DNA from 3 places in the Chitinophaga flava genome. Region 3 is predicted to be linked to each of the others. Evidence: riboswitches for the same ligand, from Rfam matches in the RefSeq annotation. Region 3 holds a riboswitch; each other region holds the start of a gene.

The links. Region 3 has a riboswitch for cobalamin ahead of DF182_RS02010 (TonB-dependent receptor plug domain-containing protein). Riboswitches for the same ligand answer to the same signal wherever they lie in the genome.
Region 1: linked by a shared signal. The riboswitch ahead of DF182_RS01505 ((2Fe-2S) ferredoxin domain-containing protein) and the one ahead of DF182_RS02010 (TonB-dependent receptor plug domain-containing protein) in region 3 are both predicted to bind cobalamin.
Region 2: linked by a shared signal. The riboswitch ahead of DF182_RS09885 (TonB-dependent receptor) and the one ahead of DF182_RS02010 (TonB-dependent receptor plug domain-containing protein) in region 3 are both predicted to bind cobalamin.

Annotation. Positions count from the first base shown of each region.
Region 1 is NZ_QFFJ01000001.1:394,755-405,144, reverse strand. Features, by position in the region: gene DF182_RS01525 (cobyrinate a,c-diamide synthase) at 1-747, opposite strand, end outside; gene DF182_RS01520 (cobyric acid synthase) at 826-2,298, shown strand; gene DF182_RS01515 (pyridoxal phosphate-dependent aminotransferase) at 2,295-3,317, shown strand; gene cbiB (adenosylcobinamide-phosphate synthase CbiB) at 3,302-4,258, shown strand; cobalamin riboswitch at 4,232-4,420, shown strand; gene DF182_RS01505 ((2Fe-2S) ferredoxin domain-containing protein) at 4,550-4,870, shown strand; gene DF182_RS01500 (TonB-dependent receptor) at 4,886-6,922, shown strand; gene DF182_RS01495 (Rossmann-fold NAD(P)-binding domain-containing protein) at 6,924-7,766, shown strand; gene cobA (uroporphyrinogen-III C-methyltransferase) at 7,741-8,508, shown strand; gene DF182_RS01485 (sirohydrochlorin chelatase) at 8,512-9,444, shown strand; gene cobI (precorrin-2 C(20)-methyltransferase) at 9,441-10,154, shown strand; gene cobJ (precorrin-3B C(17)-methyltransferase) at 10,145-10,390, shown strand, end outside.
Region 2 is NZ_QFFJ01000001.1:2,472,750-2,483,139, reverse strand. Features, by position in the region: gene DF182_RS09895 (carbamoyltransferase N-terminal domain-containing protein) at 1-635, opposite strand, end outside; gene DF182_RS09890 (glycosyltransferase family 4 protein) at 604-1,734, opposite strand; cobalamin riboswitch at 1,917-2,105, shown strand; gene DF182_RS09885 (TonB-dependent receptor) at 2,364-4,703, shown strand; gene DF182_RS09880 (PepSY domain-containing protein) at 4,732-6,228, shown strand; gene DF182_RS09875 (SusC/RagA family TonB-linked outer membrane protein) at 6,596-9,637, shown strand; gene DF182_RS09870 (RagB/SusD family nutrient uptake outer membrane protein) at 9,684-10,390, shown strand, end outside.
Region 3 is NZ_QFFJ01000001.1:560,774-571,163, reverse strand. Features, by position in the region: gene DF182_RS02045 (hypothetical protein) at 695-1,102, shown strand; gene DF182_RS02040 (RHS repeat-associated core domain-containing protein) at 1,215-2,222, shown strand; gene DF182_RS02035 (hypothetical protein) at 2,259-2,699, shown strand; gene DF182_RS02030 (NAD(P)-dependent oxidoreductase) at 3,269-3,913, opposite strand; gene DF182_RS02025 (4'-phosphopantetheinyl transferase family protein) at 4,035-4,670, shown strand; gene DF182_RS32260 (class I lanthipeptide) at 4,940-5,098, shown strand; gene DF182_RS32255 (hypothetical protein) at 5,115-5,291, shown strand; gene DF182_RS02020 (lanthionine synthetase C family protein) at 5,398-6,609, shown strand; gene DF182_RS02015 (response regulator) at 6,738-7,376, shown strand; cobalamin riboswitch at 7,406-7,607, shown strand; gene DF182_RS02010 (TonB-dependent receptor plug domain-containing protein) at 7,724-9,730, shown strand; gene DF182_RS02005 (YncE family protein) at 9,735-10,390, shown strand, end outside.

The DNA.
Region 1 (10,390 bases), 170 kb from region 3:
GGCTTCATCCTGTGCCACGGCTATACGTAATTGGGTGGAAGGCGTAGTGGCAGGGGCTGTAGCAGCTACAGCGGGCCTTAAGGTTTGTTGTAGCAGTTGCTCCAGGTCTATATGTGCAGTGAGATGGTCCGCAGCGGCATCAATGATCTTATCATAATCTGTTTCTGCAGAAATATGAAGCCCCAGATGGCGGGAGGGTATCTTTACTTCCGGCTGTTCCGGCAGATAGCCTAATGCCGGGATACCTACGTCTGCGGCGGCTTCTTCTAGGATACGATAATGGGAGGGGGTGTTTACAAAATTAAATATTACGCCGGCAATCTGTATCTCCGGGAAAAAATGTTTGTATCCATATAATAATGCAGCGGCAGAATAGGCCATAGCTTTGGCATTCACCACCAGTATCACTGGTATGTCCAGGAGTGCGGCCAGTGCGGCGCTGCTGCCTTCCATTTTACGGGCGCCGTCAAAAAGTCCCATTACGCCTTCGATGATACTAACATCAGCCTGGCTGCTATACCAGTGGTAAAGTTCCAGGAGATGCTGTTCCTGCATCATGTATTGATCAAGATTGACACTGGTCTGGCCGGCGGCCAGGGTATGATGTTTGGGGTCCAGGTAGTCGGGGCCGCATTTAAATGGTTGTACCTTGCGGCCGCTGCGTCGCAGCGCCCTCAGCAGTGCGAGGGTGACGGTCGTTTTACCTGCACCACTATGCGGTGCCGCTATCAGAAACTGTGGTTTCATGTCTTGCAAAGATAAGCGGAGGAAATATTCTTTTGTGAAAGTTAAATATCTTCGTTGCCACTAGAAGTTATGAATACCATGAAACAACTCCGGCCGGTTATGTTTGTAGGCACTGCCTCCGATGTGGGCAAAAGCGTGATTGCTGCCGGGTTTTGCCGTATATTTAAACAGGATGGGTATATGCCGGCGCCCTTTAAGGCGCAGAATATGTCGCTCAACAGCTATGCTACGCCGGAAGGGCTTGAAATAGGCCGGGCACAGGCTGTGCAGGCAGAAGCAGCCGGCGTGGCCTGTCATACCGATATGAACCCGGTATTGCTGAAACCTACCAATGACAAAAGCTCTCAGCTGGTACTGCATGGGAAACCGGCAGGCAATCAAACAGCCTGGGAATACTTTATGCAGGACGACAAACGTCAGCTTTTTGAAGAGGTGAAAGGTGCTTTCGATAGGCTGTCGGTGCGCTACAACCCTGTGGTGATGGAAGGTGCGGGCAGTATCTCCGAACTGAACCTGCGCCATCGGGATATCACCAATATGCGGATGGCACTGCATGCAGGTGCTGCTGTATACCTGATCTCGGATATCGACAGAGGCGGTGTTTTCGGAAGTGTATATGGTACTATCGCCCTGCTGCCACCGGAAGAGAAAGCCCTGGTGAAGGGTATTATCATCAACAAATTCCGCGGCGATATCCGCCTCTTTGAAGATGGCCGTAAACAACTGGAAACACTGACCGGTATACCGGTAACGGGTGTATTGCCCTACTATCAGGATATTCATATTGAAGAAGAAGATTCGGTAGCACTATCGCTGAAGCATAAACGGCAGACCACCGGCAGAATCAATATCGCTGTGGTATTGCTCCGGCATATGTCGAATTTTACGGATTTTAATGTGCTGGAGAAAGATGAGCGGGTAAATATTTTTTATACAGATAATCCCGCGGATATTGTTACAGCAGATATTGTGATTGTCCCGGGCAGTAAAAATACGATGTCCGATCTGGTGGCTATCAAAAACAATGGAACTGCAAGGGCTATCACGGAAGCGTTTAAACGAAATAAAGTGGTGATCGGTATCTGTGGCGGTTATCAGATGATGGGTATATCTGTTGCCGATCCGCATGGTGTGGAAGGAGAGCCCGGCAGTATGCCCGGACTGGGGATATTACCGGTCAATACTGTCCTCACGCGCGAGAAGATCACCCGGCAGCGTCGTTTCTCCTACCGGCAGCAGGCTGCTTCCTGCGAAGGGTATGAGATCCATATGGGACATACAACAGGTGAAACGCCTTCACCGCTGAATGTACTGGATGATGGACAGCCCGATGGATATTTTCTCAGCAACAGATGCTGGGGTACCTATTTGCACGGCATTCTCGACAATACCGCTGTACTGGACGATTTGCTGGCGGCCTGCGGAAAAACGGTGACTGCCGCTCAAAGCTTCGACTATCGTGCTTTCCGGTCAGCTCAATATGATAAACTGGCCGCTTATATCCGGCAACACCTGGATATGGAAGCGGTATATAAAGCCATTTGTTTATGATACAAGGACACGGAGATGATGCATACCTGTTCAATCGCCCTATTGTAGCCGATTTCAGCTCAAACGTATGGTATGGTGGCACGCAGGAAAAACTGGTACAGCATATTGCGGGCAAAGTCAGTGGGGTCGGCCACTACCCGGATGCAGGTGCTGTTAAACTGCAACATCAGATAGAACAACGGAAAGAACTGACACCCGGTATGGTGATGATGACCAATGGAGGCACAGAAGCCATTTACCTGGTGGCACAGGCTTTCAGCGGCGCTACCACTACGGTGGTGGTACCTTCCTTCGCGGAATATGCCGATGCCTGCAAACTCCATAAACATGAACTGAGTTACTTTTTCTGGGAGAAGCTGGCGCCTGATACCCGCTTTATTACCGACCTGGTGTTTATCTGTAATCCCAACAACCCTACGGCCCAGGTGATGAGTGAAGAGGGAATGCTGCAGCTGATACAGTTCAACAGCCGCACTATATTTATCATCGACGAAGCATATATACAATTCACCCGTAATGCCATTACATTGTTGCCTCGTCTGCATCAACTGTCAAATGTGCTGGTCATACGGTCGCTCACCAAAACCTGCTGTATCCCCGGGCTGCGCTTAGGATACCTGGCCGGACAAAAGTCGCTGCTGGATAAGGTCAGGGCCTTCAGAATGCCCTGGTCGGTCAACAGCCTTGCTTTGGAAGCCGGTTATTATATCATGGACCACCCGGAAGAATTTGAGCTGCCGCTGGACTCCTTGCTGGCAGACACTTACAAGCTATGGGAAGGAGTACGGAAAATGCCTGAGTTCAAAGTGTTTCCTACCAATACTCACTACTTTCTGTTTGAAACCCTCACGGGTACTGCAGCAGCCCTGAAACTATGGCTGGTCAACAACTACGGGATACTGATCCGGGATGCCTCCAATTTTTATGGCCTCGAACAAGGACACTGCCGTGTAGCATGCCGCAACCAGGAAGATAATCAGTTACTCATCACTGCCCTGCATCAATGGACGCTTTCATAAAATTCGTATTGCCCTTACTGTTAGGTTATCTGCTGGACCTGTTGCTGGGAGATCCCCGCAGCTGGCCACATCCTGTGAAGCTTTTTGGTCACCTGATCGGCTATACGGAGCGGCTGCTTAACCATGGCGCTGGCCGCCTGTGGAAAGGGGCGCTGATGACGCTGTTGCTTTGTGCCGCTGTGTTTGCCGGTTTTTATCTGGCGCAGCACTGGCTGGAACAATGGCCCTGGGCCTGGCTGGCCTTTACCACTGTGTTTGTGTTTTTTGCGCTGGCCAACAAAAGCCTGCTGCTGGAAGGAAGGGAGGTGTTTGATACGTTGCACCAGCAAGGCCTGGAGGCCGGCCGTAAGCGGCTGTCCTGGATCGTGGGCCGCGATACTTCAGCTTTATCACCCAATCAGATACGGGTGGCTGTCATGGAGTCTATGTCTGAAAACCTCAGTGATGGCGTGATTGCTCCGTTGTTTTATTATGCGCTGCTGGGTTTGCCGGGTATGATGTTATATAAGATGATCAATACCCTTGATTCGATGGTGGGTTATAAAAATGATCGTTATTATTATTTTGGGAGAGTGGCTGCCCGCCTCGATGATGTGGCCAATTTTATTCCAGCCAGGATAACGGCTTTGCTGATGGTACTGGTGTCTGGCAGTCGCCGCGCGGCACAGTACATCATTCGTTTTGGTAGATCACATGCCAGCCCCAATTCCGGTTATCCGGAGGCAGCCCTGGCGGGAATCCTCAACTGTCGCTTCGGAGGCCCCAATACCTACCACGGCAGAGTAGTGGAGAAACCCTATATCGGCGAACAGCCCCGTGATATCGCTCATCATGAATTCAATAAAGTAACATATATTAATCATGCTACCACGTTGGTGATGATATTTTTTATGCTGCTGTTTTATTATTTCCTATCTTCGCCACCGTTGCCAGGTGTGTAGCCTTTTCTGAGGTACACTTAAAAGGGAATCCGGTGTAAATCCGGAGCAGTACCCGCTGCTGTAAGTTCATCTATAAGTTGCTGATAATATAGCCACTGTATCAACGGGAAGGCGTCAGACAACAGAACAAGCCAGAAGACCTGCCAGGAAACATGTTCACGGTCTGCTTCCGGGATAGAAGCCAGGACAGTTTCCTTCATACTCCCCGTATGTTAGGCACTTTCCCTGATATTCCTCCCCACAGCTCTCCACAATTTTATTTAACAGTTAACGGGCTTATTAACTTAATTCATGGGCAAAGATCTTCAAAAAGTTAAACGCATCGCGTTTATCTGCAACGGCAATTCCTGCCTCAAAAAAGGCGCGGAAGACACCACCCTGCAGCTCAGGGCTGCTATCTCAGAAAACAACCTGCATGAGGAAGTGCATACCATCCGCACACGATGCACCGGCCAATGCGAACACGGACCAATTGTTTTTATCCATCCCGAGGGGACCTGGTATAAGGAAATGTATCCGGAAAATACCACCAACCTCGTTATCAGCCATTTCCTGAACGACAAACCGGTCAGTGAGGCTATCTTTTTTGGAGAAGAAACAACTATCCGTTAAGCGAACCCTTTTTTCATGCGAATTTTTTATACTGTTGTATTATCTGCCCTGGCATCGCCAGTATGGGCACAGCAAAGCAATACAGACACCCTTTCCCGCAAAATACTCAACCTTAAAGCGATCGACATCACCGGCAGCACCGACAAAAGTGCGCACATGCTTTCCAAACTTGACCTGCAGCTGCAACCGGTGAAATCGGCTCAGGACCTGCTCCGCACTGTGCCTGGTCTCTTTATCGCGCAACATGCCGGCGGCGGAAAAGCCGAACAAATACTGGTACGTGGTATCGACAACGACCATGGCACCGATTTCGGTATATTCGTTGACGGTATACCTGTCAACCTCCCCAATCATGCCCACGGACAAGGATATGCCGATATGCACTTCCTGATCCCGGAGGTAATCGGCGGAGCCGCCTACTACAAAGGGCCCTACGAGGCCTCCCAGGGCGACTTTACCAATGCAGGTGCCGCCGTCTATACTTCCCTGTTCAGACCCGATAACCAGTTCGTGAAACTGGAATATGGCCAGTTTAACACAGCCCGCGCCGCTACCATGCTCCGCTTGCTGGATAAACAACAGCAGCCAGGCACCAGAGACCAGAACGCTTATATCGCTGCCGACTATACGTACACCGACAGCTACTTCGACAATCCGCAACATTTTAACCGATTGAACCTGTTGGGCAGATACAACATTGCCCTTAACAGTAACAATACCATTTCCCTCATTGCTTCCGGCTTTACGAGTAATTGGAACGCTTCCGGACAGGTGCCGCTGCGCGCCCTTGAAGACGGCTCTCTTCGCCGCTTTGGCTCTATAGATCCTTCAGAAGGAGGAAAGACTACCCGTATCAATGCCAACCTGCTCTGGGATACCCGCCTCAGTGAGCGCTCTTCCCTGCACCAACAGGTATATTATGTAAGAAACCTGTTTGACCTCTGGTCCAACTTTACTTTTTATAAAGAAGATAGGGTGAATGGAGATGAAATCAGACAATGGGAGAAACGTGACCTCTTCGGATATAAAAATACCTGGCGCCATGATGGTCGCCTGGGAAAAGCAACCTTGCAGTCAGAGATAGGACTGGGAGCGAGGATAGACCTGGTAAACCTGGGGCGCGATCATGTAAAGGAAAGGGAGCTGCTGTCTCATGAGGATTCCTCCCGGGTAGCAGTGGCCAATTACTCCCTCTATTTCAGCGAAACGCTGCGCCTGGCTGGTGGATGGAGTTTCAACGTGGGCCTGCGCAACGATGTGTTTACGTTTAATCTGCACGACCGTATGGACCCATCCAACAATGGCAACAGTGTAGCCTACCGGCTGAGTCCGAAGATTAACATTTACTACGATTTATCTCCTTCGCTGGCATTTTTCGCCAAAACCGGCATGGGCTTTCATTCCAACTATGCTAACGTGGCTATACGCAGCGGGCAGGAGAGTGCTGTTCCCCGTTCTTATGGGGCCGACCTTGGCGCTAATTTCAAGTTAAACAGTAAATTGCTGCTGACCGCTACATGGTGGTGGTTGCAGAGTGATGCAGAGTTCCGTTTCATCGCAGATGATGGCAGCTATGAAAACATTGGCCGTGCTACCCGTACCGGTGTAGATATAGCCTTGCGTTATCATATATGGAAGCCATTATGGGCCGATGTAAACCTCAACTATGCACACCCTCGTCTGATGGACGCTCCCGCAAAGGAAAACCATATTCCCTTTGCGCCCGTCTTCACCAGCACGGGCGGTGTTTCCTGGCAGGCAACAAAAGGATGGAATGCAGGTATACGTTACCGTTATATGGGTAAACGTGCAGCCATCGAAGATAATAGTGTTCAATCGGCCGCTTATTTTCTCACCGACGCTGTTGTGAAATATCAATGGCGCCGTTTCGAATTCGGACTTTCTGCTGAAAATATTTTTAAGGAGAAATGGGCAGAAGCTCAGTTCTACGATGAATCACAACTGAAAGACGAAAAAGCACCGGTCATGGACTTCCATATTACGCCAGGGACACCGTTCTGCCTCAGAGGTAGTATAACTGTTAAATTCTAATATGGATCAACATCTCCCTAAAATCAGCATTTTAAGTTGCGGCTGGCTGGGCAAGCCGCTGGCTCAGCATCTGCAGCGTACCGGATACACTGTGAAAGGCGCCAGAACGACGGCTGCCGGCGTACAGGAACTACAGGAAGCAGGCATAGACGGCTATCAGGTTGTTTTGAGTGAATCACAACTCGATGCACCCGATACCTTCTGGGATGCTGATATTCTGATTATCAATATTCCACCCCGTAACAGGGAACGAGGAACAGAAGCGCATGTGCAGGAAATAAAAATTCTGAAGGAGAAACTGGAAACAACCAGTATTAAAAAAGTAATCTTCGTAAGCTCTACTTCTGTTTATGCCGATGTCAACGATATGGTAACGGAACATAATATGGTGATGCCGGAAACACCCAATGGTATTGCTTTACGGGAAGTAGAACAGATATTATTGCAGTCACCTGCCTTTCGTACTACCGTGCTGCGTTTCGGAGGACTCATCGGTTATGACAGAATACCAAACGCAGAAACATTGCTCACGCAGCGTCGTAGTAACGATGTACCGATGAACGTGATACACCGCGATGATTGTATTGGTATCATCAGCCTGTTGCTCGAAAAAGATATCTGGGGAGAGATCTTCAATGCCTGCGCCAGCGTGCATCCTATCCGATACCACTATTACCGGGCAGCTGCACAGGCACAGAAGCTGGAGATGCCTAAAAAATTACAACCGATAGAACAACCATATAAAATAGTGAGTTCGGCCAAACTGAAACAAAGGTTAGGATATGAATTCATTTATGATGATCCGTTATTGATTTTTAATGCACCAACAACAGGAACAAAATAAGAATATCCTGCATCCGGTATGCATCGTAGGGGCCGGCCCCGGTGCCGCGGATATGCTAACGGTAAGGGCTACACGCTGTATAGAAACTGCTGATGTAGTCCTGCACGACAACCTGGTGTCTGATGAGATACTGGCACTATGCCGGCCTGACGCAGAGAGGATATATGCCGGCAAAAAATATGGCGACACCAAAGATCCGGCAGTACGGCAGCAGCAGATACATGAACTGATGCGCCTGCATGCATTGAATGGAAAAAAAGTGGTAAGGCTCAAGTCCGGAGATCCGTTTATCTACGGCCGCGCGGTGGAAGAGATCCGTTATCTGCAGGAACACCATATTCCATTTGAAGTGGTGCCTGGCATTACCGCCGGGATTGCCGCTGCGGGCCTGTGCCAGGTGCCGCTGACAGAGCGCAACCACAGCAATGCAGTGCTTTTTTGTACCGGCCATACCGCCAACTACGACCATGAACAGCTGGATGCGCTGGCCAATATGCTGCGCACCGGCACTACGCTGGTGATGTATATGGGGCTGAGCAACCTCTCCGTAGTAGTGGCTAAACTGTTGCAGGCAGCCGGATCAGAAACAGTATATGTAACAGCCGTTTCGAAAGTGTCTGCCCCGCAACAACAGCAGGTGACAGCATCCCTGCAGGAGATAGAAGCTGCCATACATCAGGCAGCACTGCCGATGCCGGTAGTGTTCATCATAGGAAAATATGCAACATCCATTAAGGTATAACAGATGAAAAAAGGTATACTGATCTGCGGCCATGGCAGCAGAGATAAAGAAGGAGTGGAGCATTTCAAGGTGTTGGTCCGCAAGTTACAGGACCGCTACCCTGATGATGTCGTTGATTATGGTTTCCTGGAATTTGCCCATCCCGTATATGCGGCGGCGGTAGAGCGGATGTATCTGCAGGGGGTACGGCATATTATCGCGCTGCCGGCCATCCTTTTTGCTGGTGGGCATGCTAAAAATGATATACCGTATGAAATGAATTCGCTCCAGCAGCAGTATCCTGATCTGACCATCACCATGGCCAGACATCTTGGTATTAGCGCCCCTTTGCTGCAGTTGTCCCAGCTGTTGATAGAAGAGGCGGAAACTGCTATGAAGGCGGCAGACAAGGCGGATGCCTGTTTGTTGCTGGTAGGCCGGGGCACCAACGATCCCGATGCGAATAGCGATGTGGCCAAACTGGCCCGCATGCTGGGAGAAGGTATGGGCTTCGGATTTACAACCACTGCTTATATAGGAGTGACGCAACCGTTGCTGGCAGACATCTTGCCCATCCTTGAACATCTGCCTTTTAAAAGAGTGATCGTATTACCGGTTTTTCTCTTTACTGGTATACTGCTCAAGCGCATCTACAGTCAGGTAGCCGACTGGCAGGCTTCTTCCACCAAAGAATATCTGTGTACAGCATCTTTTGGCAGCCATGAGCTGCTGCTGCAAGCCATCGATGAACGCATACAGGAGGCACAGGCCGGTCATGGCAATATGAACTGCCAGCTTTGTAAATACCGCACACAGATTGTGGGTTTTGAAGAAGATATGGGCAAGGAACAAATTGGCCACCACCTCAATGTAAAAGGCATCCTTTTCGAAGAAGAGGAAAAACCAGGTGCTCAGAAAGGAATATTATCCACCGTCAAAAAAGTATTCGGCATTTGAACCGTACCGGAAAAATATATGCAGTATCGTTAGGCCCTGGTGATCCGGACCTGATCACACTCAAAGGCTGGAAAGCCCTGCAGCAGGCAGATAAAATCTATTATCCGGCCTCGCTGCAACAGGGACAGCCACGCAGTTACGCCAGGACCATCCTCGATCACTACCAGCTGGAAAATAAAACCTGGCAGCCTATGCTGCTCGAAATGTCGAACGACCGCAGTTATAACCTGCAGGTATATACGGAGACGGCCGCGCAAATGAAAACAGACGTGCAGCAAGGTTTGCAGGTCGCATTCGTCAGCGAAGGCGACATCTCCTTTTACAGCACTTTTATCTATCTCCTCGAACATATCCGTCGGGAAAATCTTCCCCTGGAAGTAATTGCAGGAGTACCTGCTTTTCTGTTGGCAGCGGCAGCTCACCAGCAACCGCTGGCATTGCTCCGCGAAAAAATCGCCATCATCCCGCTCCTCGAAAATGCTACGGTACTGGAAGAACACCTGCGCCGCTTTGAAACCATCGTGCTGATAAAAGTGCGGGGAGCCATGGCATATATTACACCATTCCTTGAGAACAGCCAGGCTACTATGTTGTACGGGGAGAAACTGGGCACTGCTGAGCAATATCTCGCTACTGGTATCGAAGAACTGCAGGAAAGAACGCTGCCTTATTTTTCATTGATCATTCTTAAAAGTAACATATGCAACTGAGCGTAATCGGTATTGGACCTGGTGCGAAAGAGTATATACTGCCGGTAGCGCAACAGGCACTGGCGGATGCTGATATTGTAATTGGCTATCATTATTATTTTCAGTTTGTGGCCCATCTGCTGAAGCCCGGTTGTGAATGCCTGGGCCGGGAACTCTCTGAAGAAGAGGCTCGTGCAGTATTGGCTGTTGAAAGCTGTGCCCCAGGAAAAAAAGTGGCGGTGATCAGCTCCGGTGAT
Region 2 (10,390 bases), 1.9 Mb from region 3:
GCAATATATGCCATCACTTTCCCGGCAACACTCAGATCATCCATAAGGCTGTCTTCATTCACCAGAAAGGGTTTGAAATATTGAGAGAAGAGAGAGTATATATTCCCGATCATGTTGAATAATACACCCAGGCTTTCCACTTCATTTGTCTTGCAATGATAATAGAATAGCTGCGGGTACATACCTCCGTCCCAGGTAAGTACATAGGAATCTTGTCCTGCTTTAGCCATGGGACTGGTACAATAAGCGGCCGCAATATGTCCGGCTATATGAAAGTAACTGGAGTAATGAAAGCTGATGGGGCCAGGCAGTTCAAAACTTTTCCGTTGCATAATATCGGTGCTCTCTTCACTGTAACGATCGTATCCTGCGAGATTTACAGTGGTGTTCCCTCTACCAAGGTCTATGACTTGTGGCTCGTGCGGGTCCCATCCATCGATGACATACTTATCCATTTGCCAGAATGAGTAACCATATTGATGGAAGATGGCATTGATTTCATCTATGCTTATGTTGAACTCGCTGTACCGTGCAGCGTTGTTCAACTTTTCCATCTCATAACTGAAAATGAGCCGTTGATCATCGATCAGTGCTATGGAGCCATCATGGCTTAGTTTGATACTGCAGATTTTCATATGAATTATTTTGAAGTACGTCAGTGTAAAATGAAATAAGCTGATTGTATGTCTGATAAGGTGAAAAGAAGGAATGAAACCTTTGCTGAGCAAGTGTTATGAGGCTTTGGCGGAATACAGGGTCGATAAGGGTTTGTTCCATCATCCTGGATAAGGAATGAGTATCAGCGATCGGAATCAGGCCAGGGTAATCGGCTCCCAGTACCCATTTTAATCCATGTGTCATAGTACTGATCAGCGGTTTGCCGCGGTAAGCCTGTTCCAGCATGGCGATCCCACATCCTTCAAACAGTGAAGAAGAAATAAAAATTTCGGCGCTGTCGCTGATAGACAAAGAATCTTCGAGGGGATGAAAAGCGCCGTGAAAATGAACACGGTCGGCAATGCCCAGCATTCTTGTTTGCTGTAGTAGCCTTTCATGATCATCTCCTTCTCCCCAAATACAAATGGTGGCGGTGGGATACCGTTTCGATAAAAGACTGAAGGCCCCCAGCAGATATTCCAGCCCTTTTTCCGCTGATAACCTGCTGATACAACCAAATGTAGATAGTGGATAACTCCGGTCCGTACGTTTGTACAGATCATTCATCAGGGTATTTGAAACGAGCTGGATGGGCTTGTTGAAATGGTACTCATTTCTGGCGATGATTTCGGTATACGGATTCATCACAATCAGTCCATCCAGGAATTGAATATGCTCCTGCATGTTTTCCGGCAGCCACCAGCAATGATTGCTGAGGTCTGTAGGCTCGAGCCCGCAAACGGGAAACCCATATTCCTTATACCGGATGATGTCGAAGGAAAATGATTCCAGGGGCATCACCTGCATCAGGGAGATTGTAAACCGGGCGGTAATAACATCAATTGTATGGATGTAGTCAATGATGTTATCGGAATGGATCTCGGCAAAGTTGACCTGTCCGGGACCGGAAGCCTTATCCATGACGGTTTTCCAAACAGGATGAATAGCCCGGGTTATAATATGTACATGGATGCCTGCCGACTTTAGCAAACGACAAAAGGCTGACACCATATACTCGCTTCCGCCAAGTTTACTCAGATCAGGGGTGAGCCAAATGATTTCCATTGATGTTTTCATTCGTAATAGGGGTTTCAGCATCCTGGGTTCCGGGGCTTGTTTTGGGGTTTCAGTTTGTTTGATATGGAACAAATCTGCTACAAAAAAGTTCGAAATACCGGCAGGGTCCGGATCGGGCAGGTTATGGAATACAGTTTGTTTTAATCCGGTAATTACTATCTTTGCCCCGTTTTCGTTCTTTTCTTTCCCCAACAAAAAGAGGTTCTGCTTAAGTGCAGATTAATAGGGAATCGTGTGAAAATCACGAACTGTCCCGCAACTGTAAGTAACAATCAGGTTACTGCCAGAAAATGTCCACTGGTCAATGATGACTGGGAAGGACGGCAGTAATGTTACAAGTCAGGAGACCTGCCTTTTTTATGCTGGCAATGCTTTCGTGGGCTGAAGCAACGTCAAGTTTGGAGTTTTTGCATCTGAAGTGTATTCATTTCAGGGGCAGTGTATGCAATGGGCATACCTCCGGTCTTTTTCTGTATAGCAGTATCCGATGGCATGGTAAAGTTTTGAAGAACAATTTTCTGTCTTCATCATCATTATCAATGCAAAACTCTACAATCAACCACTCCCGGACGAGGAGCAACGTTTTTAACTGTCCCACTTCTTATTTACGGACTTTATTCATGTGTACAATGATCGGTCTTTTACAGATGGTTGTTACAGATGATCAACTTCACGCACAATCGCAAACGACTGTCGCCCATACCGGCAGCCTGCGCGGACAAATTACTGCCGAAACCGGTGAACCCCTGCCCGGTATTACAGTACGGCTGAATGAAACTGGCTATGGTACTGTAACAGATGCCGATGGCCGGTTCCTGCTTTCAGCTATACCTGCAGGCAACTACACCCTTGCGGTCAGCGGTGTTGGCTACCATGTGGCTGAGCAACGGGTGACAATAAGCAACCGGAAAACAACGGAGTTATCGTTGCAACTCAGTAGTCGCACCGGGCAACTCTCTGAAATCACTATCACTTCAGCACAAAAGTCTGCTGTCACTAGTGTGAATAAAATTGCTGTCCCCATCAGAGACCTACCACTTACAACAAGTACTATCTCTGCCCGTACGCTGGAACAAAGAGGCACAGATGACCTGGGAGAGGCTATGAAAAATACTACTGGTGTGCGTGCAAACAATACCTATGGCGGTTTTCAGCACTTTACCATTCGTGGGTTTAATAATTTTGTATTGCTGGTAGATGGTGTCAGAGATGAACGTCACAATATTTCCACCAGTGCACCTGCTACTAACCTCGCTAACATCGAGCGCATAGAGGTATTGAAAGGGCCTGCCTCTGTTTTATATGGACATTCAGCATTGGGGGGTATCATTAACCTGGTCCGTAAACGTCCTACCAGCGAACAAAAGGCGGACTTCTCCGCTTCCTACGGTAGTTTTAATACCCGCCGGATGCGGGTGGGCGCCGGTGGTGCACTGAGTAAAAAACTCCTGTACCGGGTAGATGCAGGACTGTCTGCCACCGACGGTTACCGCCAGTCTGGTATGAATACCAACAACGCCTATCTGGCACTGGATTACACGCCCACAGCCCATGATAATTTTTACCTGACCATCGGCGCCAACCACGACAAATACGCTACAGACGCCGGTATTCCAATGCTGGAAGGTGGAAAGTTAGCACCAGGCATGAACGTAGATACCCGCTACAACGATCCGGCTGATTTCCTGAAAAATACACAGTATAATGTTCAGCTGCGTTATACACATCAGTTCAGCAATTCACTCCTGTTGTCCAATCAGCTTTCTTATTCAGATGATAACATCAATTATTTTTCAACAGAAGAACTGACATTCAATAAAACACTGGATTCTCTCAAACGTACTTCCCCACTCTATTTCAACCATCTGACAAAACCGCTGCAAAACCAGCTGGAGTTGACTTACAATACTCAAACCGGAAAAATTGAACACAAAGTACTGGTAGGGTATTCATTCAGTTACCTCGACAGAAAAACCTATAGCGCCAATATCTTCGGTGCAGGGCTGCATGCACAGGTGGCTATACAAAACCCTGTATTGAACCAGGGTAACGTTGACTACTATACGACGCAGTACAAGGCTACGGAAGAAACCGTACATGGCTTTTATCTGCAGGACTGGCTTAAGTTTTCGGATAAACTGAAAGGTCTGGTTGGTTTGCGTTATGATATTTTCAAAGGGACTTATTATACCAATAAAGTAGACGCCAGCCGCCATATCACCGACAGAGGCGCTAAAACCGATATTCCCGCCGCAGCACTGACCTACCGCGCCGGTCTGGTATATCAGCCTACGAAGGCTTTGTCTGTTTATGGTTCCTATTCCACCTATTTCAAGCCTTCCCGGAGAGTGGCGCCCAATGGAGAAACCTTCGATCCGGAAGATGGTTATCAGGGAGAAGTGGGCGCAAGGCTGGAGTTGGGCCATAGCTGGGCAGTAAACGGCTCCGTGTATTACATGCGGAAAAATAATCAGGTGGAAAGTTTGCCTGGTGGCGTATACAAACGGATCGGCTCAGCAGATTCCAGAGGGTATGAACTGGAGTTGCAGGGAAGCCCGCTGGCAGGCCTGGATGTTAATGCAGGATATACCTTTACCAATGCGGAGTATCGTCCTTTTGAAGGAAAGGAGATCAATACGGTGGCTGGAAAAACAGTGGCAATGGCTCCAAAACATATGGCTAATCTATGGGCCAATTATCAGTTGCAGCGGTCTGTGTTACGTGGTTTGAGTGTAGGTATGGGATTGAATTATATGGGAGATAGTTATGCGAATAGTGCCAACACCTATATCCTTCCCGCATATACGGTGATAGATGCAGCATTGGGGTATCAGATCGGAAAGATTGGTCTGCGGCTGAATGTCAACAACCTGGCGAATGAACGTTATTTCGCCAATGTGATCATCACCAACCAATTCTATCCGGGTGCTACCCGCAACTATCTGCTGACCCTGAAGTATTCCTTATAGGATCTGAACAGATTTACACCTTATAGCCATGTTCAGAAAAAAAATGCTAAAAGCAATACTATTATTGCATCGATATCTGGGTTTTGTACTGAGTCTGATGTTTGTCGTTTGGTTTTTATCTGGCTTTGTGATGATGTACACGGGTTATCCAACGATGAAACTGGATCAGCGGTTAAAACAGCTGCCGCCAGTCAATATGGAGACCTGTCATCTGACGCCGCAACAGGCATTGAATGTTGCCGGCATTACAGATTCCATCGTTACCATCCGGATGGGTATGCTGTTGGAACGCCCTGTTTATAGAATCGTTACACAGCAAAAAAAGCATATTGCCATCTTTGCAGACAATGGTGCCATGATAGATAAAATAGACGTTGCATCAGGCAACCAGCTGGCACGGGCTTTTGTACACAATGCCAGTCAGCCGCAAACGGTAGATACATTATGGCAGATAGACCAGTGGATGGCTGCCCATCGTTCCCAGGGGTATCTGCCGGAGGTATATCGGTTTAAGATGAATGATCCGGCTGCTACCTATGTATATGTATCCTTTCATACCGGTGAAGTAGTACAGATGGTGAATGCCAGGCAACGGTTCTGGGCCTGGCTGGGGCCTATTCCCCACTGGATCTACCCGACTATACTCATTCGTAACCGGCCGGTATGGAGCCAGGTGGTGATATGGGTTTCTTTCATTGGTACCGTGATGTGTCTGACAGGTATTATCATGGGCATTGTTCGTTACAAGCGGAAAAACAAACAGACGCTGGCCTTCAGCCCATATAAGAAAAAATGGTTCCGTTATCACCATTATACGGGGTTTGTGTTCGGCATATTTGTATTTACCTGGGTTTTAAGTGGCTGGTTTTCGATGAGCCCTGTAGCATTCGGCCCGGAACCAGGCAAACAACAGGCTGAACGCCATCTTTTATCCGGAGGCCCGTTAAACGTAGCGGCGTTTACGTTATCCCCCTGTCAGGCTGCCTCCGGATTCAGTTCATTCTTAACAGTAAAGGAAATACAATTGATACAGCTGGATGGCAAGCCCTATTACCTCGCTTACCAGGACGCTCAGCATACACGATTACTGGCAGCTGACCAGGAGAAGAGTATTCCGTTTGAATATTTCCCGGACTCACTTTTTATTAGTAAGGTCAGGGCTTTTCAACCGGCACAACAGATAAAAGAGTCTGTTATATTGAATCACTATGATGACTATTACTATTCCCGTACATTCGAAAAAAGATTACCTGTACTAAGAGTAAAGGTTGACAACCCTGAACAAACCTGGTATTATTTCGATTTGAAAACAGGTCAGCTGGTGCTGCGGCACGAAAAGGGAAGCCGGCTGGAGCGCTGGCTGTATCATGGTTTGCATAGCCTGGATTTCAGCTTTCTCGTATATAGGAGGCCGTTATGGGATGTTGTGGTATGGGTGCTGATGCTGGGAGGTACCGCTGTCAGCATCACCGGATTGGCACTTACCTGGAAATGGCTTAGAAGAAAGGCCGGAAAAATGTATTAGGCATTCATGATTATTGCAACGCATTATAGATTAGTCGATTAATCTATAATGCGTTGTGCTTTTTTTAAATCCTGGTACAATAAATATGACAGAAATAATATTTTTATAAGGTAATATACTGATTAAGTAATATCTTTACCGGACCATTCTCCTATAGTTCTGTTGCTTTTGCTTATGAAAAGTGGCAACAAAGTGCCCCTGTTATTAACGTTTAATGCTAATCAAACCGGTGTTTAAAGCAGATCAACCAATCTATTTTAAAGTGCCCCGTCATTTTTGAGCCAATAATTAACAACCAAAAAAACTGAACAATTTTCTAAGTCAACATTGTCTAAACCAACATTTTATTAATCAAATTTAACAGTCTATGCTGCGTTTCAACTCGTTTATGAGCATTCTCATGCTCATAAGTGTCCTGTCATTCGCACAGGCCAAGCGTATTACCGGTAAAGTTACAGACTCAAAAGATGGCAGTCCTTTGCCAGGAGTTACTGTAAAAATTAAAGGAGCCAACGCCGGTACAATTACTCAAGCTAACGGAAACTATGAATTATCTGTTCCTGAAAACGCTACCACGCTCGTTTTTTCTTTTATAGGTTATGCCGATAAGGAGATGGCAATTGGTGGTAAACAAACGATCAGTGTTTCAATGGGAAGTGGAAGTAAAGATATCTCCGAAGTAGTGGTGGTGGGATATGGTAGCCAGAACAAAAGAGAGCTCACCGGTTCTGTAACCAAAATAGCTTCTAAAGAAATAGCCAACCAGCCAGTGGCCAGCTTTGAATCTTCCATACAAGGTAAAGCACCTGGTGTGGTAATCGAATCTGGTAGTGGTAAAGTAGGTCAGGGTATGAAGATCCGTATCAGGGGTACTTCTTCTATATCAGCCAGCAGCCAGCCATTATATGTGATCGATGGTATGCCAGTGATATCAGAAAGTATGTCTGATAACACTAACGACCCTACGAATCCATTAGTGGATATCAATCCTAATGATATTGAATCAGTGGAAGTGCTGAAAGACGCTTCTGCTGCTGCTATCTATGGTGCACGTGCTGCCAACGGTGTGGTGTTGATCACTACCAAAAAAGGTAAGGCCGGTGAAAAAACCAACATCGAACTGAATGTAAACACGAGTTTCGCCAAACCAACCATGAGACGTAAATTCCTGGATACACAGCAATACGTAACGCTGATTCAGGAAGCCGCAGTAATGGATGGTAAATACGATTTCGCCAACAAAGTAGGCAACTTCCCTACTGAACAGGATGCTATCAATTCTTACCAGAAAAAGGTGGATAGGAGAATGACAGCACTGGCAGGTAAAGACTGGCGTACAAGTAACGTCAACACTGACTGGCAGGATGAAGAATTCCGCAAAACGGCTCATACCAACCAGATCGACCTTTCTGCTTCTGGTGGTAACGAAAAAACCAAATACTATGTTTCAGGATCCTATTCAGATCAGGAAGCAATCGTGATCGTAAACCGGTTCAAAAGATATGGCGCCCGCTTAAACCTCGAACATACAGCTAATTCAAGACTGTCCTTCGGCGTTAATATGGGCGTTACCCGTTCAGAGCTGAACCGTATTTCCACTGATGACGCCTTCTCCTCACCAGGCCAGCTGGTAGCTCAGCTGCCAATAACACGCCCATATGATTCCCTGGGTGAGCCTAATTCCAATACATTGTATTATAATGGTCTGATAGATAAGAAATATGCGTATAACCGGCAGGTTTCTTTCCGTACCATAGGTAATGCTTTCCTGAATTATCATTTCCTTCCTTCTTTGGCTTTCAGATCTGAGCTGGGAACGGATATTTATAATCTTAACGAAGATTTCTTCCTGGGCAAACAAACACAGGATGGTAAAGGTATCGGAAGGGGAGGCAACAATATCACCCAAAACGTGAACCTCAATACCAATAACTACTTCACCTTTACACCTCATATCGATGATAAAAACAATATATCTGCTGTAGTGGGTATGAGTTACCTGCAGAATGACCTGAGAAGTAACGCTGTGAGTGGTGAGAACTTCCCAAGCGATGCGGTGAAAAACCTGGGTGGTGCAGGAACAATTACGGGTGGCTCTTCCAATGAACAGCGGTATACCTTCCTGTCTTATTTCATGAGAGCAAACTATAACTATAAGAGCAAATATCTCGCTTCCTTCAGTATCCGTACAGACGGCTCTTCCCGTTTTGGTCCTAAAAACAGATATGGTTGGTTCCCTGCAGGATCTTTGGGCTGGGTTGTATCAGAAGAAGATTTCCTGAAAGGCAGCAATGTGCTGAATTTACTGAAGATCAGGGCCAGCTATGGTAAAACCGGTAACGCTGAGATTGGTCAGAATAACTACTATACTTTGCTGAGTGTAACGAACTATCCTATGCTCCCAGGCTTTTCACCTACACAGCTGGGTGATCCGACCCTGCACTGGGAAAGCACTGTGCAGGCTGATGCCGGTGTGGAATTTGCCTTGTTCGACAACCGTTTGAGCGGTGAAATAGACTACTATAATAAACAAACCTCCGACCTGTTATTAAAAACAAACGTACCACTGTCAAGCGGTTACGCCACTATTTACAGAAACGTCGGTTCAATGGAAAATAAAGGTGTTGAAATATTACTGAACTCACGTAATATTCAAACCAGAGACTTTACCTGGACCACCTCCCTGAATGTGGCTTACAACAAGAACAGGGTGAAAGCCATCAATGGCCAGATCATTGAAAGTGGTGTACAACGTGCTGTTGAAGGTGAACCTATCGGTGTATTCTATATGCAACGTTTTGCGGGAGTAGATCCTAACAACGGAGATGCATTATATTATACCAAAGATGGTAAGACAACAAACGACTACTCTCAGGCCGACAGAGGTGTAGTAGGTAAAGCAAATCCTGACTGGACAGGCGGTTTCACCAATACGCTCAGTTATAAAGGAATTGACCTGAGTGTGTTCTTCACTTTTGTTCAGGGCAACCAGATCTATAACCAGGCAGGCCAGTATCAATCTGTAGGTTTTGGTGGTGGTTATGATAACCAGACTACCGATCAGCTGAACAGATGGCAGAAACCCGGCGACGTCACCAACATCCCAAGACTGTCCCACTTCTTCGGAAACGGTAACCAGGCCCCTTCTTCACAATGGATATACGATGGTTCATACATCCGCTTAAAACAGGTGACATTGGGTTATAATCTCCCTAAATCTGTTCTGTCTTCTGTAAAACTTAGCAGCGCCCGCATTTTTGTTGCAGGATACAACCTGTGGACAAAAACCAAATATATCAGCGATCCGGAAGTAAATACCAGTACACTCGGCAATATCACCGGTGGTATTGATTTGTACACTGTTCCGCAAGCCAAAACAATTACTGTAGGGCTTAATGTGAAGTTTTAAACAGTAGCAAGGTTGAACATAACATGAACCACAAAAAGTTAAAGTAATGAAACCAATAACTAAATATATCAGTTATATTGTATTACCTGCTATGCTGGCTTTTACAGCTGCTTGTAATAAAAAACTGGATGTGATACCGGGGCAGCAGATCTCGCCGGAACAGATCAAGACAGAAGATGATGTGAATGGCATTCTGATGAGCGCTTATAACTCCATGCAGGACCCTAATGCATTCGGCGAACGATACATATTCCTCGCTGACCTCTTCGCATCCGACTACTCAGCCGATGGTTTTATCTATTATCAGGGTACGTTTCAGCCTTATGCGCAGGTAAACAGCAGACAGGTACAGAAAAGCGGTATCATCCCCGAGGGGGTATGGCGCAGGGGATATGTTATTATCAACACTGCAAACATCGTACTGGCAAACCTGGACAAAGTAAGTGAAGGTAACAAGGCTGCCCTTGCTGCTGAAGCCAAGTTTATAAGAGCTATTAACTATTATGAACTGGCCGGCTTTTATGGCTTGCCTTATTCAGCCGGGAATGTAGATAAAAATCCGGCAGTGCCGCTTATTACCACTGCTGTGATCAGCACTGCAGACCTGCCTGCCAGCAAGCAGCCCAGGGCAACCGTAGCGGATGTATATAAACAGATCATTGCCGATTTAAAGGAGGCCGCTGCCAACCTGCCTGACAGCTACGGAGAAAAGAAAAATAAAAGCAGGGCAACCAAATATGCTGCATATGCTTT
Region 3 (10,390 bases):
CTGGTAGGTAAAAAGGTCTCACTGCGGGCTTAGTCGGCAAAAAGGCGCGCCAGTCCTACGCTTGCCCCTTCCGCTGCGCTCCAGGGGCTGCGCTCCGTCCTGTCACGCTTTTTGCGCTCCCTCGCCCTCCGTTCGGCCAGCTCCCGGTCTGGCTAAGGAGGTGTTTAAATCGAGGTTGCCTTTATGCCCGCCATCCCTTCGCTGTCCATTTTGTCCGCCCCCCGCCGTCCCCCCTGGCCTTCCATTTTTGATTTTGCCGTCCGCTGGCGCTCCCGGCGAGATAAAGGACGAAGGCGCGGCCTGCTGGGGCTCGCCCTCGCTGGGCCCTTCCGCTGCGCTCCAGGGCCTGCGCTCTGGCTACCGCCCCAGCGGCCAGGGGGGAATGGCGGTGCGGGGCGGCAGACCGTCTGTTGGGGCTACAGGATATAGCCATCAGCGTTATACCGCCGTCCAGAGACCGGAGAATAAGCTGCGCGAACACCAGCGCCAGTACCTTGATCAACTGTTGTGCTATCTTGCTGCGTCCGTGAGAACAGATGATGTGGGGGACGACAGAACATAGGCTGGACGATAGTTCTCTGATCAACCTGAGAATATAAGATCAGCGGCAGTAACACATCATCTATTCTCCCGGACGTTCGTTTTATCCCTTGTAGGAGATTGTTTTTTATTCTTCATTTTTAAAATATAGTTTATGGAAAACAAAACACAGCTACAGCGTGGCGAGGAAAGCTACGCCCTGCAAGTACCGGAACAGGTACGTTTATTATGCGAACTGCTGGACGTTGATCTGTCAAGGGTCTTGCAGGTTTTTATCAATGATCTGGGCCATGATCTGTATGGCGGCAACGGAAGCAACGAGCGATGGATGGCGATTGATTATTTTATGAACTGCGGTTATGGACTGCATCTTTTTGAAAACGAAGAACTGCACCAGATGTTCTATGAACTGGAGCAGTTGCGTAACCGTTGGTGCAACGGCAGCCAGGAGGCTGAAAAGAAGTATGCTGCTTACCGCGACAAGTTCCTGTCGTGCTGGTTCAATACCTGGCTTAAAAAACGAAGCCCGGGTACAATGACCCAGGCTCTTGAGATGCTTTAAATAGTGGCTCTAAATAAAGCAGTGGCAAAATAAATAAAATCCGGGCATCACTGTCCGGATTTTATTTATTTTAGGGGCAGATCTTTGAAAAAAATGTGTCGCCAACGGGGAAGTGATCAGGAAAAGTGCATCTGGTCCGTTGCTGGAGGAGACACATTATTATCCGTTTGGGCTCACCATGAGTGGGATATCTTCAAATGCGCTGAAGGGTACAAAATATCCGGAGAATAGATTGAAGTATAATGGAAAAGAGTTACAGAATAAAGAGTTTGGGGATGGAAGCGGGTTGGAGTGGTATGATTATGGGGCGAGGATGTATGACGTACAATTGGGAAGATGGCATGTGCCAGATCCACTTGCTCATGAGTATTATTCATTTTCACCATTTAACTATGTTTTGAACAACCCTTTAAACATGGTTGACCTTGATGGAAGGAAAGGTACATCTACCCATACAGATTCAACTGGAAAAGTACTTGCTGTGTATAATGATGGAGATTTAGGAGTTTATAAACACGATGATGTACGAACCGGAAGCGACATAGATGCCAAAAGGGAAAGGACGAATAGCACTTCAGGTGGAGGAAAGAAAATGGGAGAAACAGAATATTGGGATGAATTTGTTGAACCGAATACCAACGAAATAAAAGGTAAGATTTTGTTCGATGAGTCTTGGGCTCCTATAATCGTTTCCTATCATCAAGACGCACTACAATATGATTTATATACAATCGCTCAGATGTCAAAGCCTCGTAAAGATTATGATATTAAAGTAAAAGAGCATGTAGCGCCATATGGTCCGATGACAGGTAGAAAACTGCTGGGCTATTATGCAACAGCTCGATCTGCTGGTAATTTTTTAGCTGGTTTTAACGGAAGAACAGGAACTTTGTATGGAGCACATATAAGTTATGAAACCTATATGAAATTGGCTGGTGCATTGAATGTGAAGCAATATAATATGAGGAATGCATCAAAAATTTTAATTTTCGGAACAGAATTTGGCCCTGCTCCCTGGTATGGAGAAGATGAATATTCTGGAAGAAGAATTAAACAAGGATGGTGGGGTGGAGTAAATGTATATAGACAAAACCCTGATGAAATATTAAAGGTGCGTTAAGTTGCGTTGGTTTTGGTAATTCTTAAAAATGGACCTATGTGGAAAATAAAAAGAAGTTTATGCTTTGTTACAGTATGTATGATTGTAACAGTATTTTGTTTTAGCTGCAATGATGATAACATTCTAACTACAGTAACAAATCTACCTTCAAAACCAGGATATCCGCCAATTTTCATGAAACAAATGACATGGGGGCTAACAGGGGACAAACAGGTAAGTGTCATTTCAAATAGTGATAGTGCGAATTTCATACCCCAGAGGTCACGTGAGTATGTCTATGAGGGGCTTTCTGATATATATTACAAGCTGCAGCATGATACATTGTTCATTTATACACCAACAATTGCCCCTGTGCCTCAATATTTCCGAACGCCTTACAAAGTAATTCAGATAAAGCTAAGCAATCCAGAAGCGATAGATTTATTTGTAAATCATGAATATAAAAAAAAGGGACTTACTAAAATTGGACCAGAGTAAATATCTAGGTGCCTCAAAAGTAATTTTGAGGCACTTTTTTTCCTTTAAAGGAAGATAGATGTCCAGATAATTAGGTGAAAAAAGATTTTTAATGATTGTTTAGTTGGGTAATTGGTGTAAGTTATGAGGTGAAAATTTAAAATATTATTTAAGGCACATACCATCAGGCAATGTTGTTCCCGCCTAAATTAAATAAGATGGTATCCGGGACTATTCGGTTCTTGTAGTAGACCGGATAATAGATAGTTGAGATATTAGTTTGATACTGGTTCGCTATAAACGGGAGGCGTTTTTGGTCTCCCCGGAACGTTTTTGAAAGTATTGATGTATGCGTATATGGAGTTTACAACAGCCGGAGATATAAGGTGTAGCTAAACGTGATTTTTTGGGGAGCTAGCTTTACTGCTGGCAAGAAAAACTGACTAACCAGGGGGAGCTTCAAAAGATCAATCTCATAGTGGTTATAAGAAAAATTATACTACTCGGTAATGATCTCGAAATAAGCTCATACATACTGAAAATAAAAAGGGGATGTCTCTAAAATAAATGAGACATCCCCTTTTTAGTGTTTATGCTTTCTCCGAGGCATCCACAGAAGCCACAAAAGGAGCTTTCCCCACATACGTATTATCTCCCAGCTGACTAACCAGAAAAACCGCCAGATCGGATGCACTGATCCGCGGCGCCGGGCAATCATGCAGATTAGCCAGATAGGCGCCCGTGCCGGTTGTCTGCTCCAGCAGTGGTATCCTCGCCAGCGTCCAGTCGAGTGTGCTTTGTGTTAGTTGTTCATATTCCCGTTGTTTGTCTGCGATGATATCGGGGTAGCTGTTACGCATATACGTAGAAGCCTGACGGTACCATTCGCTTTTATCATCTCCCGGAACATCTATACTTAAACCGGTAATCACAATATAACGTTGAAGGCCATACGTTTGCATGGTATTGATAATACCCTGGGTGGCGCTGCTGAAAATCGGAGGGAGTCTGCTTCCCAGTGTGCTGATGACAGCGTCGCAGCCTGGTATCAACTGCGATAGTGCTATCGGGTCCAGTACATCGCCCTTGATAAGTTGTATGGCCGGATGACGGAGATGGTATTTGTTCGGGTTTCTGAGTAGTAGTCTGAGATGATATCCCTGAAGGAGTAGTTGTTTGACCAGGTATTGACCTGCTTTTCCGGTGCCGCCGATGACGGCTATGGTTGTCTTCATATGTTGCTGGTATAAAATAATTAACAATAACCTGCTGTGGTAGCGGGTATGCAGTGATGGTAATATTTTATGCAACAAGTTTGATGATTCAAATATAATGAAAAGGGTATAACTTCAGTTTATGGAAGTACGGGTTTATTATGCCTCTTTTGATACACCATTGTCTGCTGGTCGTTTCAGCCGTTTGCTGGAGCAGCTTCCGGAAGACAAACAACAACAGGTGTTAAGATATAAGCGTTGGCAGGATGCGCATGCGTCGCTGCTTGGAAAACATTTACTGCTACAGGCTTGCAGTGAGTCGGGATATCCGGCGGATCTTCGGCTGTTGCAGTATACAGTGGCTGGCCGGCCTTATATGCCGGAGTACCCTGATTTTAACATTTCTCATTCCGGAAATATGGTGGTTTGTGCTTTGGCTGCCAACGGACGGATCGGTGTCGATATAGAGAAAAGAGGCTCCATTGATATCATGGATTTTAAAGATCAGTTTACAATGGAAGAGTGGAAGCTGGTGATGTCTGCAGAAGATCCGGTATGGCAGTTTTATGAATTCTGGACTATTAAGGAAGCGGTAGCCAAAGCCAATGGAGTGGGTATTGTGGATTTGCCGTCTGTTCACATTTTATCAGAAAGTCTGGTAAGACTTCATGGATTTATGTGGACACTAACACCCTTGCTGTTGCATAATGCATATGCAGGTCATATAGCTACAGAATCGATTCCTTCCGTCAGTATCAGGGACGTTGTTTTCGACTAATATAGAAGGGGAATCAGCCATCCCGTAAAACCGGTAAATTTCATGTTTTAGCAATCGCTTTTTTTAAAATCACGGTTTTCCGTGAGCTGCTGTATCGTAGAATCTGCGTACATTTATCAAGTACCAATAATCAAAATAATCCGAAAAAATAATCCGAACGAAAACCATTTTGATCATCCTCAATTTATAATAGTCAATACTCAATAGTCAATACTCCAATACAATATAATTCCAACGTTTTTTATTTATAACCTATAATAATTTGTTTTATGAGAAAAACTTTCGAAAAAAAGCTGGTACTGAACAAAATTAAAGTTGCTAAACTGAATGCAGCTCAGGTTGATAGCGTAGACGTAAAAGCTCCTACCTACACCGGTTGCAGCCTGATGGCAAAATGCCCTCCTCCCAGCACACTGGTTAACTGCTAAACTGTAGTTTTTGTTTATGAAAAAGGAAACATCCAAAAAACTTCGTTTAGGTAAGATTAAAGTATCTGACCTTAGCAGTCATGTACAGTCTGCCGGTGCAGATCAGCGTTCCGGTGCTTGCGGCACCTCCTATGTGGTTGCTTGTATGAGCCAGGGAGCGCCTGTTTGCAGCAAAGACTCTTGTATTATCTAAATTAATTCCCCGGGCTAAAACCCGGGGCTAATAATTGGTTAAAATTTATTCAATCTTCATCAATATTAGCCCCGGGCTTTAGCCCGGGGATATTTTATTTTGAACGATGAACTACAGAAAAGAGATTGAGTTGACGCTGGAGCAGATCAGCAAAGAGCTGGATCTGTTTACAGCCAATGATACAAATGCAGGCCTTTTAGGAGGAAATACCGGCTGTGCTTTGTTCTATGCCTACTATTACCAATTTACTTCCCGTGAGGAGCATCTGGATAAGGTGCTGGATATTGTACAAAAAAGTATTACAGCTTTGTCTGAGCAACCATTGAATGGATCTTTCTGTGGTGGTGTGGCCGGTGTTGCCTGGTGTATACAGCACCTGGTAGGTATGGGTTTTATTGAGGAAGATGATATAACAGATGCTTTTACAGAGATTGATGAAGTGGTAGGCGATTTTATGGAAGAAACCCTGCTGGCTGGTAAAAATGATTTTCTGCATGAAGGGGTCGGCACGGCATTATATTTCCTTGGGCGGCCGCCTGAAATAGGGCAAAGGTATCTGGAAAGGCTGGTGGGACATCTGGCCGGGTCGGCACACCATTTACCTACGGGCATAGCCTGGAAGGACCAGTTTTCTTCCCAGAGCCATCGTAATCAGGAGGAGAACCTGTACAACCTCGGACTGTCGCATGGCGTACCTGCTATCATCGCCATACTGTGCCGGATATACGAAAAAGGAATTGCCCGGGATGTTACCCATGGGCTGATAGAAGATGCTACCCGCTGGGTACTGAATACCCGGAAAACTGATGGTGGAAAAGGACTCTCGTTGTTCCCTACTTTAGTGAATGCCGCCAATGTGATTAGCGGCGATGTAAATAGTCGTTTGGGCTGGTGTTATGGCGATCTTGGTATTGCCACTATGCTGCTGGGCGCCGGAAAGCGTCTGCAGAAGCCGGCTTACAACGAAGCCGCGTTGTCAGTATTGCATGATGTTGCTGCTTACCGTAATCAGAAAAACGGAGCCATACATGATACCTGTTTATGTCATGGGAGCGCAGGCATTGCGCATATATTGCAACAGGCTGCCCTGGCCACTGGTGATCCGGTCCTGGAAAAGGCTGCGTTCAACTGGCTGGAGACAACCCTAAAAATGAATACCTGGACGGATGGGCCTGCCGGGTACAAATTTTATCATCACCCTGATTATGTAGACAATTATAGTGTGCTGGAAGGTATTGCAGGAACAGGACTGTCACTCTTAGGCTTCCTGCAACCAGAAATGAGTACAGGCTGGAATGAATGCCTGTTGATATCATAAACATCTTTCGGAAAGTTTCATTTTGTTTCTTTTTTTTATATATTACAGTTAGTATTTGATCCACGAAAACTGTTCATCCGGAAATCCATGCCAACGCATGCCAACGTTACAGCAAATATGAAATAACCATGATCCGATTATATTGTGTAGATGATCACCCATTGATACTGGAAGGTCTACGCGCATTACTCTGTTTTGAAAGAGACATTGAACTGACGGGAGAAACAAGAACGGGGGAGGCGTGCCTGAGTTTTCTTGTTCACCACAGGGCTGATATTATTCTGCTGGACACCCTCTTGCCCGATATGTCCGGTGCAGCGCTATGCCATGTTATAAAAAGAAACTATCCTGAAACAATGGTGCTCGGACTGAGCTACCACAAAGATGGACCCGGTATCCACGAGATGATGGAAAGCGGTGCCAGTGGATGCCTGATGAAGAATGCCGACAAGGAAGAACTATTGAAAGCCATCCGTGACGTGCATAACGGGCACACCTATCTGTCGGCAGGACTCGAAGATGTTTGGCAAACAGATGACAGAAGAACAAGAGCCAGACAATTGAATATCACCAAAAGGGAAAAGGAAGTATTGTGGCTGATTGCCAACGGCCATACCAACCTCGAAATAGCCGAAAAACTTTTTATCAGCAGTGATACGGTAGACAGTCACCGACGTAACCTGTTGGGCAAATTCAAAGCCCGTAATACAGCCATGCTCATTAAATGTGCCATCGATAACAAACTACTCCTGTCAGGGTACCACTGACAACTTTTTGAAGAAAAGGAATTTATCTGCTACCTTCGCAGCGCAATGGTTTACTCCTCTCCGTTGCGGACGAGGGTAATTAAAAGGGAACACGGGTGTAAATCCCGGACAGTCCCGCTGCTGTAATTCTCTCAAATGCCCGGGCATCTATCCGGCCACTGTTGATAATCAATGGGAAGGCCGCCCGAAGCAGAGATAAGTCAGAATACCTGCCATGCATCTGTTTTAAGCCTTCGTGGAATGAGGCTTTGAAGTAAATCATGTTGCAGGCAGACTGCCTGAAGGAACTTACCTTGATTTTACTCCTGATACGAAGGCCGTTGAAGAAATTATCAAAACGGTGAAGTATGATGCGTATCTACCAACAGGGAAGTGCTCTTGTAAAGATTTTCCTGTGTCTGTTGCCCGGAATGCCTGCTGTGCTGAAAGCACAGCAAACCGACACTACCAGAACCCGCGAACTGCGGGAGGTGGCTGTCAGCGCCCCACGTGGTAATAAAGAAGTCGCACCGGGGCAGCAGCTCAAAGGCAAGGAGCTGCAACGATTAGGTACCCAGTCGGTAGCAGACGCGCTGCGCTACTTTTCGGGCATCCAGGTAAAAGATTACGGTGGCATCGGCGGCCTGAAAACAGTAGATGTACGCAGTATGGGCACCAACCATACCGGCGTGTTTTTCGATGGTATTGAACTCGGAAATGCACAAAACGGCCAGGTTGATCTGGGCAAGTTCTCACTGGAAAACATGGAAGAAATCTCCCTGTACAATGGTCAGAAAAGCAGCATCTTCCAGCCGGCAAAAGACTATGGTTCTGCGGGATCCATCTACCTCACTTCCGTCAAACCCCGCTTCGAAGGCGGTGAACAACGGCACATAAAAGGTACTTTTAAAACCGGCTCTTTCGGCCTCGTCAACCCCTCCATTCTCTGGCAGGAGAAAATAAGCCAGCGCGTGTCGGCATCCTTCAATGCTGAATGGATCAATGCCAATGGCCGCTACAAATTCCGCTATCAAAAAGAAAAAGGATATGATACCACCGCCATCCGCAAAAACAGTGATATCAACGCATTGCGGGTGGAAGGTGGTCTGCACGGTATCCTCAATGGCGGCGAATGGAACAGCAGGATCTATTTCTATAATTCAGAAAGAGGCCTGCCAGGCTTTGTCGTCAACAATGTATTTGGTCATGTTGACCGGCAATGGGACCGCAACTTTTTTGTGCAGTCTTCCTGGCGTAAAGATCTGAGCAAACGCTACAGCCTTATGCTCAACGGGAAATACGCCTACGACTATACGCATTATCTGGCACCAGATACTGTTCGTTATATCGAAAACCGCTACCGCCAGCAGGAAGTGTATGTGTCTGTAGCCAATCAGTACCTGCTCACCAGCTGGTGGAACCTGGGCCTGTCCGGTGATTTTCAATGGAACAAGCTGGATGCCGACCTGACTAATTTCTCCTATCCACAACGTTTTACCACATTGGTAGCCCTGGCCACCTCGGTGAATTTCAACCGCTTCAGTGCACAGGCCAGTTTGCTCAACACCATCATGAATGAAGAAGTGAAGAAAAATGCGGCCTCTCCTTCACATCAGGAACTCACACCCGCTGTATTTGTCTCCTGGCAACCTTTTGCGAAACCCAATATCACCTGGAGGTCGTTTTACAAACGTATCTTCAGAATGCCCACCTTCAACGATCTCTATTACACTGACATCGGTAACTCCAACCTGAAACCGGAGTTTGCCACACAATACAATACCGGTCTTACCTGGAGTCATACTTTCAGTGGAAAAATATTGCAGGAGCTGGGCCTGGAAACAGACGCCTATTACAATGAGGTTACCAACAAAATAGTGGCAGTTCCTGCAGCCAGCCAGTTCCGCTGGACGATGATGAACCTGGGTTTTGTGAAGATCAAAGGCATAGACGTGAAAGCCAAGGCTGTCTGGCAGATACTGAAAGACTGTCAGCTCAGCACCCGTGTCAATTATACCTTTCAGGATGCGAGAGATTTTACCAGCCAGGCAGAGAGTTTTTATGGTCACCAGATACCCTACATCCCCTGGCATAGCGGCTCGCTGGTATTGGGCGGCAGTTACCGGGACTGGGACCTGAACTATAGTTTCCTCTATACCGGTGAGCGCTACGATAGCAAGGAGAATATCAGGGACAACTATATGCAACCCTGGTATACTAGTGATGTCACGTTTACCCGCAGCTGGAAGCTCAATAGAACCGGCTTCCGTTGTACCGCACAGGTCAACAACCTGTTTAATCAGTATTATGATGTGGTGCTCAACTACCCGATGCCAGGCCGGAATTTCAAATTCATTTTGTCTGTAAACATCTAAGCTCATGATAAAATTATTACGTTTTACAGGTATTGTTATGTTGATGGCTGCCGTGGCCATCAGCGGCTGCCGTACCGGTAATGATATTGTGCCACCAGTAGTTACCCAGGTGGATACCCCTGTAAAACACTACCAGTACAAAGGTTTCTATCTGCTGAATGAAGGAAACATGGGCAGTAACAAGTCTACCCTCGACTTTTTTGATTTTACCAGCGGATTGTATAAAAAGAATATCTATGCAGAAGCGAATCCCACAGTGGTGAAGGAACTCGGCGATGTGGGCAATGATGTGCAGATATATGGCAATAAGCTGTTTGCCGTGATTAATGTGTCCAATAAGGTGGAGGTGATGGATGCCAACACTGTGAAGCGTATCGGGCAGATAGGACTGCTGAACTGCCGCTATATCACCTTTGCTAACGGTAAAGCCTATATTAGTTCATATGCCGGCCCTGTTTTAATTGATCCACGGTCGCCGATAGGTATTGTGGCCGAAGTGGATACCGCTACCCTGCAAATCACCCGTAAGGTGGAAGTTGGCTACCAGCCGGAGGAAATGGCCGTCGTGGATGGTAAACTGTACGTGGCTAATTCCGGGGGCTATCGTCCACCCACATACGATAGTACCATATCAGTGATTGATCTCAGCACTTTTAAGGA